2 regions of the Rhizobium sp. CF142 genome follow, and region 2 is predicted to be linked to the other one. Evidence: riboswitches for the same ligand, from Rfam matches in the RefSeq annotation. Region 2 holds a riboswitch; the other holds the start of a gene.

Region 1 (10,595 bases), on a different contig from region 2:
GTCTGGTTGAACGGGTTGAAGTTGCGCACCCAGGTCGTGGCCGGCTCGATATTGGCCGTCAGGATCGTCTGCGCCATGGCCGAGCCTGACAGCATGGTCAGGGCCGCAGCCGCTAGGATATATTTCTTCATGACAAATTCCCCTTTTCTTATGCGGTGAAAGTCGTTGCGCTGGTCAGGAGACCAGCGCGCTTGCAAACATGGATTCGACTTCCGCCTGGGCAGCGCGATAGTCGATCTTGCGAGTGCCGAGGCGTGCCTTGCCGGCGTCGATACGCTTCTGTGCGGCGTCGGTCAGCGGGCGTGCGGCCTTGGCGGCGGCTTCGCTTTCCTTGACGTCGCCGTGGCTGTGAAGGGCGATGTCGAAACCGGCGTCGAGCACCTGGGCGACGCGTTCCGGCAGAGTGCCCTGCAGCGATTCCATGAAGATGCAGTCGGAGATCAGCACGCCGTCATAGCCCATATCCTTGCGGATCACGTCATGCATGATCGGCGAGATGGAGGCCGGAAGCTCTGCATCATAGGCGGAGTAGACGACATGGGCGACCATCGCCCAGGGCGTGTCCTTCAGCGCCACGAAGGGATTGAAGTCGGTGGCAGTGAGCGTCTCGCGCGAGGCATCGACGACGGGGCGCTCTTTGTGGGAATCGAGCGTGGCGCGGCCGTGGCCCGGAATGTGCTTCATGACCGGCATGTTGCCGGTTTCCAGCAGACCATCGACCACTTCGCGGCCGAGAGCGGCGATGAAATCGGGATCGGGGCCGAAGGAGCGGGCGCCGATGACAGCGCTCGTCGTTTCGAAGACGAGGTCGAGAACGGGCGAGCAGCCGCTCGAAAGACCGAGCTCCGTCATCATCGCGCCCATGGCCTGGGTGGAAAGGCGCAGCGCCTTCTTGCCGAGTTCGAGATCGCGGCGGGCAAGTTCGGCGAACTGGCCAAAGCTGCGGAAGAGCGGCCAGGGGCCGGCATCCATATGCTGCACACGACCGCCTTCCTGGTCGGTGAAGACGGGCGCATCGTCGCGGCCGACGGCCTCGCGGAAACGGTCGATCAGGATCTTTGCCTGCTCCGGATTGCGCAGGTTGCGGCGGCCGACGAAGAGACCGAACGGATTGGTCTCGCGGAAGAGGGCGAATTCGTCGTCCGAAAGCGTCGGATTGGGAAGGCCGACGAAGAGAGCGAGCGGGGTCGAGGACACTATTTCAAAACTCCGGTATCAGATGGTCATTTCGGCTGGCTTCGCAGCATGCCTTCGTAAATGCCCTTATCGGGGGCGGGAATTTCGACCGCGCCGGCGGTCTTGACGTAGAAATCGACGGGGCCGGCATCGCCGATGAAGGCATAGGCATGGCCAAGCGTCTTCAGGTTTTGCAGGCAGGCGGAAAAGAGGGCGAGGCCGATGCCCTTGCCACGCGCCGCGGGATCGACGCCTGTCGGGCCGAAGAAGCCGCGGGCCGTCGTGTCATAGCAGGCAAAGCCGAGCAGTTTACCGTTCTCGACGGCGATCAGACAGGCAACGGGCTGATGGGAAAAGGCGACGGTGACTTCACTTGCCCAGTTTTCGCTGAAGTGCTCGTGCACCCAGCCGGCCACGACGTGAAGTTCCGGCGGCAGAGCCGGACGGATTGTGATGCCGATGGAGCCGGCTTCTTCTTTCAGTTCCGCGAGCTTCGTGGAATATAAGCTCACAAGCAGGTCCGACACCCGAATTCCTCCAGATATTCCGCTATTACGGAATGTATACCCTTTTAATGACATAGCTTTGGATATATGGGCAGCCATGTCAACAGGCTTTTTACGAGGCAGGTACGGTTCAACTGAGGGTAGGTAAAACAAAACGGCCCGGTTTGACCGGGCCGTTGGGCAATCTTCAAATTGTGATCCGGCTCAGATCCCGGCGTCTTTCCACAGGGCGTGGAAATGATGGACAGGTCCATGGCCGGAGCCGACCGCCAATTCGCCTGCGGCAGCGACCGCTTGCGCAAGATAGGTTTTCGCGGTCGCGACGGCCACTTGCGGCAACGCGCCCTTTGCGAGCTCGGCGGCAAGCGCGCTGGAAAGGGTGCAGCCCGTGCCATGTGTGTTTTTGGTCGGTACGCGTTTCGCCTCGAACCAGTGCAGGCCAGAGGCGGTCGACAGGACGTCGGGGCTTTCGTCGCTGTCGAGATGGCCGCCCTTGACCAGCACCGCGGTGGGGCCGAGCGCACGCAGGCGCTCAGCCTGTGACGCCATCTGCTCGCGGCTTTCAGCAACTTCTTCGTGCAGCAGCGCGGCCGCCTCCGGCAGATTGGGGGTGAGCAGCGTGGCGAGCGGCAGCAGGTGCCGCGTCAGCGCATCGACGGCCTGCGGGTCGAGGAGCGCTGCTCCACCCTTGGCGATCATGACCGGATCGACGACGATGGGGATGCCGCGATGAGGCGTCAGCGCCTCGGCAACCGCTTCGGCAATGCCGGCATTGGCAATCATGCCGATCTTGACCGCGTCGACGCGCACATCGGCAAAGACCGCCTTGATCTGCTGGGCGACGAAGTGCGGCGGCACAAGATGCACGCCGGTCACCCCTTGGGTGTTCTGCGCCGTCAATGCTGTCAGCGCAGCCATGCCATAGACGCCGTGGGCCGAGAAAGCCTTCAGATCGGCCTGAATGCCGGCGCCGCCGGAGGGATCAGAGCCGGCGATGGATAAGACGTTGCGGATCATCGGCGAATCTTTCGGATTTCCTCGGCGATGCGAATTGTCGCGGCCCGCGGATCCAGCGTACCGCAGATTGCCGAGACGACAGCGAGCCCATCGGCACCTGCCGCGAAGACGGAAGCGACATGCTCGCTCTTCAACCCGCCGATCGCAACCGTCGGAACGGGCGCAGCCTCGATCAGCTTCGCCAGCCCGTCAAAGCCGATCGGCTGCTTATGATCGGTCTTGGTTGGAGTGGCAAAGACCGGTCCGATGCCGGCATAGTCGACAATAGCGGGGTCGATGGCTGCTGCCAGCGCTCCGGTCTCGACCGACAGGCCGAGGATCATGTCCGGGCCGATCATCGCACGGGCGGCGGCGGGTCCCATATCGTCCTGGCCGATATGCAGCCCATCGGCGCCGATCGCAACGGCCGCCTCCACGTCGTCGTTGACAATAAGCGAGGCGCCGGTGCCCTTCAGGATCTCCTTCAGCGCCAGGCCGGTATCGATCATTCTTGCCGTTCCGCCATGCTTGTCGCGAAGCTGCACCATGGTCGCGCCGCCTGCGACGGCAAGCCGCGCCGTCTCGACCATGCCGATTCCGGCGCAGAGATCGGGGTCAAGAACGAGGTAGAGGGAAAGATCGAAGCGTTTCATGCGGCGCTGATCCTGACCTTTACATCGAGTGTCGCGCCATCGAGCGCGGCAAGCGCATCGAGAAAACGCCAGGAGAAGGAACCGGGACCATCCGCACTTTTCGCTGCCTCCTCGCCGGCAACAGCGAACGTAGCAAGTGCAGCAACAGCGGCTGCGAAAGGGTCTGCGGGAATGGTGGCGGCGAAGGCACCCGTCAGGCAGGTCAGCGAGCAGCCAAGCGCAGTCACCTGCGGCATCAGCGGCGAGCCACCTTCGATGCGCAGCGCCTGCGCGCCGTCAGTCACGAAATCCACGACGCCGGTGACGGCGACGACCGCGCCATGCCGTTCGGCAAGCAGCCGCGCGGATGCCTCGGCCTGCTCAACCGGGTCACGGCTGTCGACGCCCTGGCCACGGCTCTCGCCGCCGGCAAGCGCGATGATTTCGGAAGCATTGCCGCGGATGATCGTCGGGCGAAGCGCCAGGAGATCGGCAGTGGCCTTGTGCCGGAAGGATGTTGCATAATGAGCGACCGGATCGAGGACCCAGGGCTTGCCGCCGGCATTGGCGGCGGCTGCCGCGGCATGCATGCCGTCGATCCATTGGGGGGAGAGCGTGCCGATATTGACGGTCAAAGCGCCGGCGATCGCAGCGAACTCTCCCGCTTCCTCGGCGGCGTGAACCATGGCGGGCGATGCCCCGGCCGCGAGCACCACATTGGCGGCGATGTTCATGGCTACATAATTGGTGATGCACTGTACGAGCGGCGGTTTCGCGCGCATCGCCGTCAACAGTGCTCCGGGTGTCTTGTTCTCCATAGTACCCCTTTCAGGCGGGGCAGGCGCGGGAACGATCGTGCGATGAAGCAGGCTTCGACCCGAGCGACTCCCTCCGCCGGCATTATCCGGTTCAGGTTCGAAGGGTGCTTCTCAGCCCATTCCCACAAACGGGCGCCCCTGTCTCTCAACGGCACTCTTTCTTGCAGAGAATGGCGCCGATGTCACTGGCAAAATGACGGTCTTGCGAACGAGGATCCGCGCCTGGCAGCGCCACGCCTGCTGGAGACGCTGTCATCAGTCAAGTTGATGTCTGCCTGCAGCCGGGTGCGGGAGCTTGCCAATCTCTTCGGCGGTCCCCTTAGAGACGCCGCCGTCTGAAGTCTGGCAAGCTCCGATACATCAACGCAGCGGAGCCGGAAGCAGGTTACTGGTGAAATCCTGGTACGAAACGGGCCGCAGGAACCTGTAGATGGCGAGCGTCCCGACAGAGGTCGATCTGCCGTCCGCCGTTGCCGGGTAGGGGCCGCCATGCACCATGGCAGGCGATACTTCCACGCCGGTTCCGAATCCGTTCACGAGCAGGCGTCCGGCCAGCATTTCCAGCTTGGGAACAAGGCGCTTTGCGTCCGGCTCGTCTTCGCTCGCAATGTGCAGGGCAACGGTCAACTGACCTTCGAGACCGTCGAGGACGCGCTCGAGTTCGGCGAGATCACGGCAGCGAACGATGAGGCCGGCTGCACCGAAGACCTCATCCTGAAGCTCGTGATGCGCAAGGAATGCCGAAGCCGTCGTCTCGAAGAGAGCGGCCACGCCTTCGAATTCGCTGCCCGGCTTGCCATTGGCAACGAGACGGACTTCGGGATGCTTTTCCAGCCGTGCGACGCCATCACAGAACGCCTTGGCGATGGAGCCCGTGAGCATCGTCTGGGCGCCGACATCAGGCAGAAGCTCCCGTGTCTTGGCAATGAAAGTGTCCAGACCTTCGCTGTCGACGGCGAGAATGAGGCCGGGATTAGTGCAGAATTGTCCGGCACCCAGGACCAGCGAGCCCACGAAGGCCGTTGCAATCTCCGCTGCGCGGCTTTTCAGGGCATTCGGGAAGAAGATAACCGGATTGATGCTGCTCATTTCCGCATAGACCGGGATCGGCTGCTTACGCTCGGAAGAAATCTTCATCAGCGCAGTGCCGCCACGGCGCGATCCTGTGAAGCCGACTGCCCGGATTCTGGCATCGGCGACGAGCTTCTGCCCGACCTCGAAGCCGGTATCGAAAAGAAGTGCGAAGGTACCGGCATGCAGGCCGGCCTTGGCGACGGCGCGCTGTACGGCGCGGCCGACCAGTTCCGACGTGCCCGGATGAGCGGAGTGGGCCTTGACGACGACGGGGCATCCTGCCGCGAGCGCAGACGCCGTGTCGCCGCCAGCAACCGAGAAGGCGAGTGGAAAGTTCGATGCGCCGAAAACGGCGACGGGGCCGAGGGGAATGTTGCGCAGGCGAAGATCGGGCTTTGGAACCGGCTTGCGGGAGGGATCCGCGCCATCGAAACGAAGCTCCTGGAACCGGCCGTCGCGAACCTCCTTCGCAAACAGCCGAAGCTGTCCCATCGTGCGAGCACGCTCGCCTTCGAGACGTCCGCGCGGAAGTCCGGTTTCCGCCATTGCCCGCACGATCAGCTCGTCACCGATAGCCTCGATCTCACTGGCAATCGTTTCAAGAAAGGCAGCACGCGTTTCCAGATCAGTTTCCCGGTAGGAGGCGAACGCTTCCCATGCAAGCCTGGTCGCCTCTTCGACGTCTTCGGCGGAGGCGCCACCGAAAGAGACGGGCAGAGCCGTCCCTGTGGCTGCCTCGACGCCGTAGAGCTCGCCACGCGTGCCGCGCTTTTCCGATCCCGCGACGAGCAGGCTTCCATTGATAGTCATGACGGATTTCCTTTCAAACAGACTCGAGCGAAGTATATAGGCGTTCGTTTTCTCATTTTCACGACATCTTTCCCAGAAGTCGCACCCAAGACGGACATCTCCGGCAGAGACTTGATCGCGACACCGAGCGGGTCGGACGAAAGCACGCGCAAAAGCAATTTCATGTCGAAATGCCGCCCCTTTTTTACGCTCATTCTCGGGCGGGATTAAATATCGAGGGGGCCACATGAAATACGCATCCGCTGTCTGTGCGGCGTTTACCGCAATACTGCTCTCCACAACCGCATCGGCGCAAAGCGGGACGATCAAGTCGATCCGCTTGTCCTCCGGCGGCGTCGCCGAATATGTGCGCAGTCTTAATGTCGGGGACGACGGCAACGCCGTCGTTGAGGTGCCGACAGACCAGATGGATGACTTCCTGAAGACCCTCGTCGTATCGGGACCGGCGTCCGTGAAAGGGCTTTCGACCACCGGGCCGGGCATGATCGGCGAAACATTCAAGGCGTTGCCGATCAAGCCACAGGATCTGGATTCCGCCGCCGGCGTGCTGAGGGCCCTGAGAGGCGCTCCGGTCTCTGCGAACGGGGTGAAGGGACGAATCGTCGGAGTGGAGCCGCCGACCGAAAAGCAGAGGGCGCGGCTGATCGTGCTGCTCGATAGCGGCGCCTTCGACGTTGCCGAGATCGGCGGCGCCATGACCTATAAACTCGACGATCCCAAGGACGCCGAGATGGTGAGCCGGGCTGCGGAACTGCTGTCGAGCGATGGGGTGCAGGGCACGCGCACTGTCACCATCGCGCTCGATGGCAAGGCGTCTGCAGCAGTGGACATTTCCTATGTCGTCGCAGCCCCGCTCTGGAAGCCGTCCTACAGGATCATTGTCGATGCCAAAGGCAAAGCGAGGCTGCAGGCATGGGCCGTGCTGGAGAATGCCTCCGGCGAAGACTGGCAAGGGGTTTCCGTATCCCTGACGTCAGGCAGGCCGGTGACACTGCGCCAGAGACTATACGCAAGAATATGGCCGCAGCGCGTGGAGGTGCCGGCCGCATATCTTGACGTAGCAGGCCTTGACGTAGCAAGCGCCAAACGCGGCATGGTTGGTGGGGCGTTGCTGAACAAGGAGACTGCTGAGGCTCCGGCTCCCGTTATGGCCGCTCCGGCCACCACTGTTATTGCCGCTGCCGACGAGGGCGACGTGGTCGCAAACTTCGATCTTCCAGGCACCTACAACCTGAAGAACGGAGAAACGATTTCCGTGCCGATCCTCGATCATGAGATCGGGGCGGAGTTCGTCGCCCTCTACCGTGATGGCGCGCAACATCCGGATGCGGCGCTGGTGCTGACGAATGACACGGCTACGTCGCTGCCGCCGGCGGTCGCGGCGGTCTATGACGAAAAGGGGCGCTATGTCGGTGACGCACGCATCGGCAACATGAAGCCGGGCGGAGTGGAAACGGCGACGTTTGCTGCCGATCAGAAGATCGACCAGGAAATGGCAACCACGACCTCAAGCGCCTTCCGAACGATTGTGGTCAAGGACGGCTATCTCGACGCGACGCTCGAACGTCGCATGCGAAAGACCTTCACCGCCTGGGGCGCCGATGCCGACAGAAAGTTCGTCGCGGAAGATGCCGCTATGGCAGGGTGGGAACTTGTCCCGTCCGAGGGCGTGGAGGAAACGCCGCAAGGTGCGCGGGCGACCGTTGTCGTGCCCGCGGGAAAGAAGGTTTCGACCACTATCGAATGGCGCATGGTCGAAAACGAAACCCAGGCGATCGCCGATATCGATGATACCGTGATCCTGCAGTGGCTCGATGAAAGCCCCTCACCTGATATCGCTAAGAAGCTTCAAGGGCTCGTGACGGCGAGAACGGCGCAGAAGGAGGCGGAGAGAGACCTGTCGACGGTGATGCAGGCCATAGAGGACGCAACCTCGGAATCCTCACGGATTTCAGGCATGCTTGCCTCTGTAGGGGATACGCCGCTCAAGCAGCAGTTCCTTCAGGACCTGACGGAGCAGGAGAAATCGATCAAGACGCTACGCGCACAGAGGGACGAGGCGCGCGTTCGACTCGAGGAGCTTCGCAAGGAGCTCGGGGAAGCGATAGCCCGCCTTTAGGCGGCTTGCGAGCCGGGCGGAGAAAACCGCGCCTTGACCAGTTCGTGGTCCGAGATCGCAGCACCATCGGCATCGACGGCTGGAACGGTCACCGCTTCGCCTGCGGCAAGGCTGCGAGCAAACAGCCAGTCGAGGCGGGTAAAAGGCGGCTGCGGGATGCCGTCCGGTCCGCTGCGTCGGGTAGGCGCGAAATCGTTCGCCGTCTCCCAGCGATAGCCGGCCTCGGCGAACAGGCCGAACAGCGGCTCATGCGCTCCCGGTTCGCGCGATCCACTGGGAAGGATATTGGTGTTGAAATCGCCGCCGATCACGACGGGCAGATCGCCAGCGAGCCTATCGATGGTCTCAATCAGCCGCTTCGTCTGCCTGGCGCGGTCCTCGACATCGGTCTTGCTTTCCAGATGGACGCTGACAGCAAGGATCGGTCCGAATACGGTTTCGATCTTCGCGGCAATCGCCATACGTCCACCGATGCGGCCCTGACCGTCTTTCGCATCCGTCCACCATGTGCCTCCGTCATCGAGGCGGATCAATGCAGTATCCTGCAATGGCAGGCGGGAAAGCAGCGCATTGCCGTGGAAGCCGATCGAATTCGTCTGGCCCTTGTGCCGTTCGCGCTCGCGGGAATTTCCAAGGCCAAGTTCTACGAATTCGACGCCGAAGACATAGGACATGCCGAGATCACGGGCGAGATCGGCAACCGTGTGGCGATTACCTGCGCGCGCCGTACCGAGATCGGCCTCGCTTAGAAGCAGGATATCGGCGCCGCTCTGGCGCACGAGCGCGAGAGATGGCGCCTGATATTTCAGGCGCTCGGCATTCCATGCGGCAATGACAAGGCCGTTCCCGACTCCTGTGCCGCTATCGACGTTCACAACTTCGATCGTTGAAAGCGCCGGAAGGGCTGCCGCCAGCCTGTCATGCTCAGCCTGCGTCATTTCGGCGGACCGCGCATCTTGAAAAAAAGCGGCCGAAGGTGCGGCAAGCGTCTCCACGGCGACCGCAACGAGGTTGCGGTCGCCGGTGGCGAGATCGGAAAAGCGGGTCATTGCCGTCAGGCTCAGGCGTCGACGGTCTTGGCGCCAGTGCGAGCCGGGGCGACGAGACCTGCGCCGGTGTCGGCCGAATAGAGATGGATCGAATCCTGATCGATGGCGATGCCGATCCGGTCGCCGGTCTTCAGCGAGACCGAACCGGTCATGGCGACGGCAAAGGGCAGGCCATCGAAATCGGCATGCACGACGCGGCTTGCGCCCAGTTCTTCGATGAAGTCGGCGGTCGCAACGAGGGCACCCGGTGCATCCGGAGAGACGAGGCGGGCGGCTTCGGCGCGCACGCCGAGAACGACGCGCTGTCCGGCGAGCTGCTTGCCGCGTTCTGCCGGAAGGGCGACGGTGCGGCCCTCGTCATAGATGAAGACGCCGTTGTCATTGACGCGGCCCTCGAGGAGGTTCATCGCCGGCGTACCGACGAAGCCGGCGACGAAGCGGGTTTTCGGATAGTGATAGACCTCTTCCGGCGTGCCGACCTGTTCAACATTGCCGGCATTCATGACGATGATGCGGTCGGCAAGCGTCATGGCCTCGTTCTGGTCATGCGTGACGAAGATCGAGGTGGCGCCGAGGCGGCGATGCAGACGGCGGATTTCCGCCCGCATGGCGATACGCAGCTTGGCGTCGAGGTTCGACAGCGGCTCGTCGAAGAGGAAGACCTTCGGCTCGCGGATCATGGCGCGGCCCATGGCCACACGCTGGCGCTGGCCGCCCGAAAGGGCTGCCGGACGGCGCTCCAGGAAGGGCTCGAGGCTGAGCGCCTTGGCGACATCGGCGATGCGACGGTCACGTTCGGCCTTCGGCACGCCGGCGACCTTGAGCGCATAGCCGATATTCTCGGCGACGCTCATATGCGGATAGAGCGCGTAGTTCTGGAAGACCATGGCGCAGCCGCGTTCACGCGGCTCGAGCTGGTTGACCACGCGGCCGTCGATCGCAATTTCGCCGCCGGTGATTTCTTCCAGGCCGGCGACCATGCGCAACAGCGTGGACTTGCCGCAGCCGGACGGACCGAGGATGACGATGAATTCGCCTGACTGGATTTCGAGATCGACGCCATGAACGACGGCGTTCTTGCCATAGCTCTTTTTTACGCCACGGATGGAGATCGGTGCCAAGGGTCTGTTCCTTTCACTTCTCGGTGGAGATAAGGCCGCGCACGAACCAACGCTGCATCAGGATGACGAGGATCAGTGGCGGCGACATGATGATCAATGTTCCGGCCATCGCGACGTTCCAGTCGGGCAGGCCGAATTCGGAGGGGATGAGTGTCTTGAGCTGAGTGACGGCGATGCCGAACTTCGGGTCGGTCGTGATCAGCAGCGGCCAGAGGTACTGGTTCCAGGCCCAGACGAACATGATGGTGAAAAGCGCGATCATGTTCGGGCGAGACAGCGGCAAAAGCACGTCCC
Region 2 (10,595 bases):
CTCGACGAGTTCGGCCGCCAGTTCGTCATCGACGCGGCCATGCACCTCGCCATCGAACATGGCGGCCGGCGCGCAGGCACAGAGACCGAGACAGTAAACGGGCTCCAGCGTGACGCTGCCGTCGAGTGTCGTCTGATGAAAATCGATGCCGAGCAGGATCTTGATACGCTCGGCCAGAGCATCGCCACCCATCGACTGGCAGGCTTCGGCGCGACAGAGCTTCAGCACGTGCCGACCGGCGGGATGATCACGATAATCATGATAGAAGGTTACGACACCGTGGACCTCGGCGCGAGAAAGATTGAGCTCGTCAGCGATGACTGGCAGGGCCTCCTGCGGCACGTAACCGAACTCGTCCTGAACCTCATGCAGAATGGGGAGCAGTGGGCCTTCGAGGGATCGAAGATCAGCTACGATCGAGCGGATACGCCCGGCGATATCGCCCTGAGCGATACGTATGTTCATAAGCAGCCTCCCTTCGGCTTGCGCGTTCCGTGAAAACCGCAAAACTCCCCATGTCATTGCGAATTCTACCGAACTGTTTCAGGGAAGCGGGCCGCAATCAATAAAGCAGTCTTGTTGCTTGATAGCTTTTTTCTATCAAAGTTCCGCGCCTTCAACGAGTGTTCTTGCTTCATGCAACAAGGCGGAGACAAGCGGCGTGAAAGGTTCCCGATAAGGAGCGACAAGACCGACGAGATGATGCGCCTCCGGCTCGACGATCGGGATCATCCGGATCTCCGCAGGAAAGCCGAATGATATCGCAACGTTACGCGGCATGATGCTTGCCCAGCGGCCAGTCCGCACGTGCGAAAAAAGAACGATCATTGAATTCGATTCGAGTGTCGGATGGACTGTCGCGCCTGCTTCGGCCAAATGCCGGTTGATGATACGCCGGTTCTGCATGTCAGCCGTCAATAGGCAAAGCCGAAGATCCCCCACTTCACGCCATGTCACACTCTCGCGATCCGAGAGCGGACTGCCAGCGGCGGTGATGAGATTATAGCGCTCCGCATAGAGCGGCACCGAAGTGACGCGCCCGAGCGGCTCGTTTTCCAGATAGGTGATGCCGGCATCGATCTCGAGATTTTCGAGCATGCTCAGCACCTGCAGCGAATTGCGCGAGACGATGGAGAAGGTGACGTCGGGATGCCTTTCCTGGAAAGGCGTCGTGATTCGCGACAGCATTGCGAGCGCGGTCGGGATGGAAGCCAGACGCAGGTGGCCGGAGAGACCTTTGCGGGCGGCGCGCATTTCCTCGCGCATCGTGCGCGTGTCGCCGACGATGCGGCGCGCCCATTCAAGCACGCGCTGCCCTTCCGGCGTCAATCCCTGAAAGCGGGAGCCGCGCTGCACCAGCATGACGCCCAGCTGATCTTCGAGCTGGCGAATGGCGGCCGAGAGCGTGGGTTGGGAGACGCCGCATTCCTCTGCCGCACGACCGAAATGTTTCTCGTTGGCGAGTGCGATGAAGAATTCCAGCTTGTCGATCATCCGGCCTCCTGCCGAATTCGGGATGAGGCCTATCTTTGCGGCTTGCCGGCCGCTTCGCAAGAGCCGGCAGGCTCAGCCCGTCTCGGCAACCGGAAAGAGACTGAAAAGTGATTCGAGGAAAGCCATGACGCTTTCATTGCCCATGCTGTAATAGACAAGCCGCCCTTCGCGCCTCGTATTGACGAGACCTTCGAGCCTCAGTCGCGCAAGCTGCTGAGACACCATAGCCTGCTGTATACCAAGGATATCCTCGATTTCGCCGACCGTCTTTTCCCCTTCCGACAGGATACAGAGGATGAGCAACCGGGTCTGATGGGCTAGCGCCTTCAGGAGATCGCTCGCCTCGTGGGCTTTGTCAGCAAGCTTCTGCAAGTCCTGGCCGGTCATGCCCGGCTTCGGTTTAGGCAATGGCATTTGCTTCTCGGAAGGAGGTAATAGGATAGATCAGTACAATATCATATTCGCAGAAGCGAATTCGTCAAATGTCGCGAAATCCCAAAAAAAGTCCAAACAAATCAGCAAATAAGCTGGCCACCATTGATCTCCAGGACTTGACCTGTGATGTAACCGGAGAGTGATGGAGCCGCTAGGAAGAGATAGGCGGGGGCACAATCCTCCGCCGTTCCGAGCCGCTGCAGTGGTATCGACTTGCGGGTCTGCTCCAGCTTTTCACGCGATGAATAGCGTGCATGGAAATCGGTTTCGATCGTGCCGGGCGAGACGCAGTTGACCCTTATACCATCAGGCGCAAGCTCTCGGGCCAGCGCTTTCGAATAGGTCGCAACAAATGCCTTCGATGCGGAATAGATTGCAGAACCCGGGCTTCCGCCCGTCAGCGCCGAAATCGAAACCGTATTGACGATAGCAGCGCCCTGCGCCGCCCGGAGCGCTGGAAGCAACGCCCGCGTCAACTCCACCACCGACGTTTGGTTGAGGCGCACGACAGTCTCATAATCGGCATCGGTCAGCTCACCGGCCGGAAAACGCCCATGCATCGTGCCGGCGTTGTTGACCAGCACATGCACCTTGTCGAAGAATTCGAGCGCCTCTTCCGCAAACTGCGCAGCCCCGCTCGGCTGCAGGAAATCTGCCGGCAACAGCAGGGCCCGGCGCTCCGATTCGGCGGTCAGCAGAAAATCCGGCAGTTCGCGTTCCCCTTGGCGCCCGATATGGACAAGCACGCGCGCACCGCAATCCAGAAACTGTCGGGCAACTTCGAGGCCGATACCGCGGCCTGCACCTGTCACGACGACATTGCGGTTTTCGAACAATTTGGGATGAAACACGAAGCTCTCCTCCTTACGGGCCGGCCCGCCGCTTGCGCTATCAGGCCTAACATATGCGGCCATCAGCCAAAAGAAAGCCCGAAGGTCTATGCCCCCGGGTCGAGAAGCCGCGCGCCAGCACCTTGCCTGCCGAGCACGTCGAAGGGATTGCGCAGCGGACAGGCGTCGATCGAGAGGCAGCCGCAGCCAATGCAGCTCGTCAGATGGTCGCGCAGCAGGCTCAGCTGCTTGATGCGCGCATCGAGATCATCCTTCCAGAGCGCCGACAGTTTCTGCCAATCCTCGACTGTCGGCGTCCGGCTCTGCGGCAGAGTCTCGAAGGCAGTCTGGATTTCGGCAAGCGGAATGCCGACGCGTTGCGCCACCTTGATAATGCCGAGGCGCCGTAATACATCGCGGCCGTAGCGGCGCTGGTTGCCGCGGGTGCGGATGCTGGAGATCAGCCCCTTCGCCTCGTAGAAATGCAGGGCGGAAACCGCAAGTCCGCTGCGCTCTGCCACCTCGCCCACCGTCAGGAGCCTGCTCAGGGAGAATGCCGGATTTTGCCGCATGGCCTATTGACCTCAATATTAGTTGAGGTTTTATAGACTGCGCTCCCGAGGCCGTAAAGCCGAAACGAGAAGGAGCAATGCATGCAGAAACCGATGAGGCTTGCCGTCATCTACGGCAGTACGCGCGAGGGGCGCATCTGCGACAGGGTTGTGAAATGGCTCGAAAGAGAGCTGACCCGCTTTCCGCAATTCGAGATCGACATCATCGACCCGCTGGCATTTTCGCTGCCGCGAGAGCATGCACCGCATCATCCGGAGGCAAGACGGCTTGCTGACAGGCTCCATCAGGCCGATGGCTTCATTCTCGTCACGCCGGAATATAACCACAGCTTCACCGCTTCCCTGAAATTCCTCATCGATCTCTTCGCCGAGCCCTGGCACGGCAAGCCGATCGCCTTCGTCTGCTATGGCGGCGTCTCCGGCGGATTGCGGGCGGTCGAACAGCTCCGCCTCGTCTTTGCAGAGCTTCATGCCGTCACGATCTGCGGTGCCGTCAGCTTCAGTTCCCCCTGGCGCCGTTTCGACAATGACGGCCGGCTGCAGGATCCAGAGGACGCATTGCGCCGGCTTTCCCGAATGATGGCCCAGTTGCAATGGTGGACTGAGGCGCTGATCACTGCCCGCAGTGACTCTCCTTATGCCGGCATCGCCGCCTGAGACAACGACATCCGATTCCGTTTCTGGCAGGTACGGAACCGGCTGGACACCCGGACAGGACCTCCGTCCGGGTGTTTCCTTCCTCTGACACCGACAGGTGCGCCCGAACTGCCATTGCCCTCTTTCCGACCGTGTAGCCGGATAGGAATTTTACGGTTGCGGTATCGCAGGCCCGGTGCTAGCTTCCGCCACAATTTCACGGGGGAGCTCCGAATTGCCGGGGCTGAGATGTGAGGCGCATGCCTCCGGACCCTTCAAAGCTGATCTGGGTAATGCCAGCGGAGCGAGGTCTAGATGTTTTCCGGCGCACAAGTGTCTCTATATCCGATGTCCGGCAATTTCGTCGGCATCATCCTTGACGCGATCAAGGCTCTCGAGCCCTATCGCGATCATCTTCGTATCGAAACCGACGATATTTCCACGCTGATGGTCGGCCCGCATGATGTGCTGTTTGCCGCCATGCGCGATCTCTTCGTCTCGGCTGCCGCAAGCGGCGAGCATTGCGTGTTGTCCGCCGCGATCTCGCGCGGCTGCCCCGGCGAACCGGATGATGCGATCTGCGGCGCCGGCCTGTCTTCCATCCGATCCGAGCCGCTCGCCGAGCGGGTGGAAGCCGCGATCACGGCAGTCAGGGACACCACAGAAACCGGCCAGCCAACGGCCGCCCAATTTTCTCTGTACGTTATGGGAACGGGCACCCATATGGACGAGATCTACGGCTGCATCGATTTCCTGAAGCGCTCGGGCACATTCGACCGCTCCAAGAATTTCTGCACCAAGCTGCGCGGCGATGCCGGCGCGATCTTCGCGACCATCCATGAAGCCTTCTATCGCTTCGGCGATCCCGAAGGTCATGTGACGCTGGATATCACGGTCTCCGCGAACAGCCCGAGCAAAGCCTGAGACGCTTGACGGCAATGACCTTATCGAAACCGGATTCGACATTTGCGCCACTGAGGCGGGCCTTGCCCGCCATTCTTGCCGTGCTTGCCTTCCTGGCCGTCTGGGAGCTCTATGTGGATCTCTCCGGCATCAAACCCTCCATCCTGCCCTCGCCTTCGCGCATCCTTACGCAGGGCTGGCTGAACAGGCAGGCGCTGCTCGACAATACCTGGCCGACGCTTGGCGCGACGCTCGGCGGTTTCGCTTTGTCGCTGGTCTTCGCCTTCGCCTCGTCGGTGCTGATGGATTTCGTGCCCTTCATGCGCCGCGCGCTGCTGCCGCTCTTCATCGTCAGCCAGACATTGCCGCTGGTCGCGATCGCCCCTCTCGTCGTGCTCTGGTTCGGTTTCGGGCTGCTGCCGAAGCTTCTGCTCGTCGCTCTCGTCACCTTCTTTCCGCTGCTGGTCGCCCTGCTGCAGGGTTATGAAGCGACGGACCGGGATATCGCCGAGCTTCTGAGTTCGATGAAGGCAAGCCGCTGGCGCATCTTCTGCCTGGCAAGGCTTCCCTCCGCCATGCCTTTCTTCTTTGCCGGCCTGCGCATTTCGATCACCTATGCTGTGGTCGGCGCCATCTTCGCCGAATATGCAGGCGCCGCACGTGGCCTCGGGATCTATATCCTCAATGCCAAGAACAATTTCCGGCCCGACCTCGTGCTTGCCGCCGTCGTCGTGAGCGCCCTCCTGACCCTTTGCCTCTTCGGTCTCACGCTGGCGGTGCAGCGTTTCGTCATGCCCTGGCAATCTCCCGCGGAGAAACGCCCATGAGCGGGATGCTTGAGTTGAAGAATGTCTCGAAGTCCTTCGACGGCATGGAAGTGCTGAAGGATATTTCTCTTCATATCGCCAGAGGTGAATTCGTCTCGATCGTCGGCCCCTCCGGCTCCGGCAAGTCGACGATCCTCCGTCTGCTGACACAGGCGCTGCAGGCTGATAAAGGCGACATTCTTTTTGACGGTATGCCTCTTTCGCAAGCGGCGCACGCATTCGCCTTCATGCCCCAGCGCGATGCGCTGATGCCGTGGCGAAGCGTCATCGACAATGCGATCCTTGGCCTCGAAGTGCACGGCATGCGCCGCAGCCAGGCGCGAGCGGTTGCCGCCCCTCTCTTTGAACGCTTCGGCCTCGCCGGTTTCGAAAATCACTATCCCGCGGCCCTTTCAGGCGGCATGCGCCAGCGCGCGGCCCTGCTGCGCACCGTGATCCAGCGGCAGGACATGCTGCTGCTCGACGAGCCCTTCGGGGCACTCGACGCACTGACCCGCACCCAGATGCAGGAATGGCTGCAGGGCATGTGGACAGATCATCGCTGGACGGCCCTGCTGATCACCCATGATGTGCGGGAAGCCGTTTTCCTGTCTGACCGCATCTATGTGCTTTCCGCCCGCCCGGCGGCCGTGATCAGGGAGTTCGAAGTGCCGCTGAAAAGGCCGCGCACGCTTGCCGATCTCGGCTCCCCGGCCGCCCAGGCGATCGAAACCGAAATTCTTCAAACATTGCTGCATCCGCAAAGAACCTGAGGAGGTCCCGATGCTTCTCACCCGCCGACAGACCCTTTTTGCCGCCATGGCCGCAAGCCTCGCCGGTCGCACTGCCTTCGCCCAATCCGCCGCCAAGGTGCGCATGGCGCTCGACTGGACGCCGAACACCAATCATATCGGCATCTATGTCGCCAAGGCGAAGGGCTTCTATGAGGCCGCCGGCCTCGATGTCGAGATTCTGCCCTATGCCGATACCAGCGCTGGCACGCTGGTCGCGAACGGCGTTGCCGATTTCGGCATTTGCGGAGAGATCGAGACCTTTACCCAGCGCGCCGCCGGCGCTGATGTAAAACTCGTCTATGCCGTCGTGCAGACGGAAACCGGCAGGCTGATCTTCAAGGGCGGCCGCAACGATATCAAAAGCCCTAGGGATCTGGACGGAAAAACCTATGGTGGCTTCGGCGGCGCATGGGAGGAGGCGCTCGTCTCCGCGATGATCCGCAACGACGGCGGCAAGGGCACCTTCCAGAATGTCACGCTCGGCACCTCGGCCTATGAGGCGCTCGATAACGGCGCCGTGGACTTCACGCTGGAAATCTACACCTGGGAGGGCATTGCCGCCCAGCTGGAGAGCCGGCAGGTCGGCCGCTGGCGCTATAGCGATTACGGCATTCCCGACGAACAGACGACCGCGATCGCTTCCAGCGACGCCTATCTCTCGGCCAATCCGCAAAATGCCCGCGCCTTCATCCAGGCAACGCTCAAGGGCTACGCCTATTCGGTCGACAATCCGGACGAGGCCTGTGACCTTCTGATTGCCGGCAGCAACGGCGCGTTGCTGAATACCGAACTGGTCAAGGCATCGCAAAAAGCGCTGGTCGAGGGGCATTTCCTCAAGGGCGAAAATGGCATGATCGGCATCATCGATCCAGCCAAGGCCGAAGCGATCGGCGCTTTCCTGTTCGACCATGGCATCCTGCTCGATGCCAATGGTGCGGCGCTGAAGGAAAAGCCCGACTTTTCCGGCTATTACACCAACGATCTGCTTGGCTGAGATGACCCTGCCCTTGCCGGCAGCAGCTTTCCGCTGCAAAGTCCGGCAAGGAGCGAGGGAGTGACATGCAGCAGCAGGACCGGGTGGCCGGAGCGGATTTCTTGCGTGCAGCAGCCTGCCTGCTTGTCCTCATCCACCATCTCATTCTGCGTATCGACCTCAACAAGACCGAGGGATTGCAGCCGACGCTGACTGCCTTGCGCTTCGGCAATTTCGGCGTCGCCATCTTCTTCATCCTCAGCGGTTTCCTGCTGGCCTTGCCGTTCTGGCGTTCCCTTGATGCCGGTTGCGCCATGGCTGATCTGCGCACCTATGTGCTGCGTCGCGCGGCCCGCATCGTGCCCGGTTATTGGGTGGCTTTGACGGCGGGCTTCCTTCTCAGCATTACGCTGCTTGGGCATGCACTGACGCCGGAGCTCGTTATGCGCTATGTCAACGGTCTCTTTTTCATGAGCCAGTGGCACTGGCGCACCTTCTTTCCTGTCGAAGGCAACGGCCCGCTCTGGTCCATATCTTTCGAAGTAACGAGTTATGTGCTGCTGCCGCTTGGCTTCCTCTGGCTTTTCGCTATCCCGGAAAAACGCCGTTCTCCGCTCGTCACGCGCCTTGCCTGGCTCGGCATCATTGCCGTGACGCTGCTTGCCCACGAAACCTTCCGTACGCTCGTTCCCCCCAATGAGATTGACCGTGGCTGGCAGTTTGGCATGCAGGGCGGCGCGAAGGAGTGGATGCCGAACTATAATCCCTTCGGTTTCTTCGCCGTTTTTGCGCTCGGTGCGCTCGCTGCCGGCATTCAGATCATGTTGCCGCGAAAGCGTCAGATCTGGTTCGACATTGTTGCCCTCGTGTGCCTGATTACCGCCGGCTTCCAACTGCCGCTTTCGACAGGCGGACCTTGGGAAGCCTATGGATGGCTCGGGATCCCCTACGCCTTTCCGCTGTTTCCGGTTATGATTGCTGTTGCGCTTGTCGCCCTCTCGCGCTCCGTGCTGCTTGCGGCATTGCTCGACAATGCTCTCATGCGCTTCACGGCAACCATCTCATTCGGCATCTATATCTGGCAGGACATTGTTCTGACCTCGCTGCAGACGATCTCTCCGGCCCTATTCGGGATCGGTAAAGACGATCCGCTACGAGACTGGTTTATCGGCTGCACCTTTGCGACGGCTATCATTTTTCTTCTCGCAAGCTTCAGCTATTTCGCTGTCGAACGACAGGCAATACGGCGTGCCGCACGCATAACGCGCAAGAATTCAGCCATTACTCAATATAGTTAATTCCCAACCAACCAAAAATATCAGGGAGATATTTCGAATACTCCCAAATTTGGCTCTGCTATGGTTACGAAAACATTAAGGAAGCGGGTGACAAATCGATCCCGTCCATGTATTTGTGCCAACGCGACGCAATATGCGAGTATTTCCACGGACGTTGCTTAATGAACGTGTTTACTTCAAATAAGCTTCAAGACACGGCTTTCTCTGCAAAAGCAGTGAAGATGAACGCTCTCGACGCAGCGAATTCCAACATTCGCCAGCCCGAGAGCTTTGCCTCATTGGATGGCCGGAACAGGCTTCAGCTTGGCTTGAAGAGAGCTTTCGACATTTTCGGTGCAACAAGCGCCCTGGTCGTCCTGTTTCCCGTCCTTCTGACGATTGCGCTTCTCATTGTGATCGATGATGGCGGGCCGGTGTTTTTCCGGCAGATTCGCTGGGGCCTGAAGGGCAGCAAGATCACCGTCTACAAGTTCCGCTCAATGCGTGCAGATCTCTGCGATCCCACCGGCGTCGAACAAACCGTCAAGGGTGATCGGCGCGTGACGCGGATCGGCGCCTTCCTGCGCAAGACCAACATCGACGAACTTCCGCAGCTTCTCAACGTCATCAAAGGCGATATGTCGCTCGTCGGTCCTCGTTGCCATGCCATCAACATGCGCGCAGCCGGCATGCTCTACGAGGAACTGGTGCCCGAATATCATTACCGCCATCTGATGCGGCCGGGCATTACCGGCCTCGCCCAGACGCGCGGCTGGCGCGGTCCGACGGAGCGCCCGACAGAGGCACGCGCCCGCATCGCCAGCGATATCTATTACATCAGAAATTTCAGCCTCCGGCTGGATATGAAGATCCTGTTCGGCACACTGCTCTCCGAGCTGCGCGGCGGCACCGGCTTCTGAGATATCCAATTTTCTCGGACCAGATCGATCAGACAGGCGGAGAAATACCGCCTGTTTTGTTTTTGCAGTATTCGCCAGGATAAGCGCAACTTGTCCGCATAAAAAAACGGCCTTGAAGGCCGCTTTTCTGTTCAATCTATAATGTCTGCCTGAACCGATTAGTCCTGACCGACCATGCCCTGCAGACGGGTCATTTCCATGATGAAGTGCTCAAGCTTGGACTTGTGTTCGTGATGCACGACATCCTCAAGTTCCATCTTCGCAGCTTCGATGCGGCGAGTGAGTTCATCCTTGTTGAGCTCTTGGACAGGAACAGCGGATTCAGCAAGCAGCGTGCAGCCCGTCGGCAGGATGTCGGCGAAACCGCCGAACACGACGTAGTCCTGCTTTGAGCCGGCAGAGGAACGAACGCTCACAATGCCCGGCTTGATGGTCGTCATCGTCGGCGCATGATTGGCCATGACCGTCATTTCGCCTTCGGTGGCGGGAATGACGACCTCGGTCACCATTTCCGACAGCAGCAGACGCTCCGGCGAAACGAGCTCAAAGTTGAAATTGTCAGCCATCAGTGACTTACCTTCTCGGCTATGGCTTCTGCATCTTGCAGTTTGGTCCCGCAGAACGGGCAGTGCATTATCGCATGATCGAGATATCCGAGGCCTTCCTCGGTCTGAGCCAGCCCGACAACCATCATCATCACGCCACTATCGGCACGGTAGATGGTCGGCGCTGCCGGTTCAGGAAGCTCCGCCACGACACTTTTGAGGGTGTCGCAGCAGAATATCTCGTCCTGAGCGTCGCTCATCAAGCAGCAGCGAGCTTCTTGGCCTTCTCAACGGCTTCGTCGATCGAACCAACCATGTAGAAAGCAGCTTCCGGCAGGTGGTCGTACTCGCCGTTGACGAGGCCCTTGAAGCCCTTGATCGTGTCTTCGAGAGCAACCAGCTTGCCCGGC

The links. Region 2 has a riboswitch for thiamine pyrophosphate ahead of PMI11_RS23930 (YkoF family thiamine/hydroxymethylpyrimidine-binding protein). Riboswitches for the same ligand answer to the same signal wherever they lie in the genome.
Region 1: it holds a riboswitch for thiamine pyrophosphate, as region 2 does, so the genes downstream of both, thiM (hydroxyethylthiazole kinase) here and PMI11_RS23930 (YkoF family thiamine/hydroxymethylpyrimidine-binding protein) in region 2, are expected to answer to the same signal.

Annotation. Positions count from the first base shown of each region.
Region 1 is NZ_AJWE01000042.1:38,035-48,629, forward strand. Features, by position in the region: gene PMI11_RS11605 (ABC transporter substrate-binding protein) at 1-131, opposite strand, end outside; gene PMI11_RS11610 (glycoside hydrolase family 3 N-terminal domain-containing protein) at 175-1,197, opposite strand; gene PMI11_RS11615 (GNAT family N-acetyltransferase) at 1,224-1,703, opposite strand; gene thiD (bifunctional hydroxymethylpyrimidine kinase/phosphomethylpyrimidine kinase) at 1,887-2,699, opposite strand; gene thiE (thiamine phosphate synthase) at 2,696-3,331, opposite strand; gene thiM (hydroxyethylthiazole kinase) at 3,328-4,128, opposite strand; TPP riboswitch at 4,180-4,278, opposite strand; gene PMI11_RS11635 (aldehyde dehydrogenase (NADP(+))) at 4,489-6,012, opposite strand; gene PMI11_RS11640 (DUF4139 domain-containing protein) at 6,239-8,131, shown strand; gene PMI11_RS11645 (endonuclease/exonuclease/phosphatase family protein) at 8,128-9,180, opposite strand; gene ugpC (sn-glycerol-3-phosphate ABC transporter ATP-binding protein UgpC) at 9,192-10,301, opposite strand; gene PMI11_RS11655 (ABC transporter permease subunit) at 10,315-10,595, opposite strand, start outside.
Region 2 is NZ_AJWE01000103.1:50,315-60,909, forward strand. Features, by position in the region: gene PMI11_RS23900 (formate dehydrogenase subunit gamma) at 1-465, opposite strand, end outside; gene PMI11_RS23905 (LysR family transcriptional regulator) at 601-1,494, opposite strand; gene PMI11_RS23910 (ArsR/SmtB family transcription factor) at 1,567-1,908, opposite strand; gene PMI11_RS23915 (SDR family NAD(P)-dependent oxidoreductase) at 2,010-2,780, opposite strand; gene soxR (redox-sensitive transcriptional activator SoxR) at 2,867-3,331, opposite strand; gene PMI11_RS23925 (NADPH-dependent FMN reductase) at 3,413-3,988, shown strand; TPP riboswitch at 4,179-4,292, shown strand; gene PMI11_RS23930 (YkoF family thiamine/hydroxymethylpyrimidine-binding protein) at 4,283-4,891, shown strand; gene PMI11_RS23935 (ABC transporter permease) at 4,906-5,697, shown strand; gene PMI11_RS23940 (ABC transporter ATP-binding protein) at 5,694-6,449, shown strand; gene PMI11_RS23945 (ABC transporter substrate-binding protein) at 6,460-7,464, shown strand; gene PMI11_RS23950 (acyltransferase family protein) at 7,530-8,741, shown strand; gene PMI11_RS23955 (sugar transferase) at 8,963-9,640, shown strand; gene PMI11_RS23960 (F0F1 ATP synthase subunit epsilon) at 9,799-10,206, opposite strand; gene PMI11_RS23965 (hypothetical protein) at 10,206-10,445, opposite strand; gene atpD (F0F1 ATP synthase subunit beta) at 10,445-10,595, opposite strand, start outside.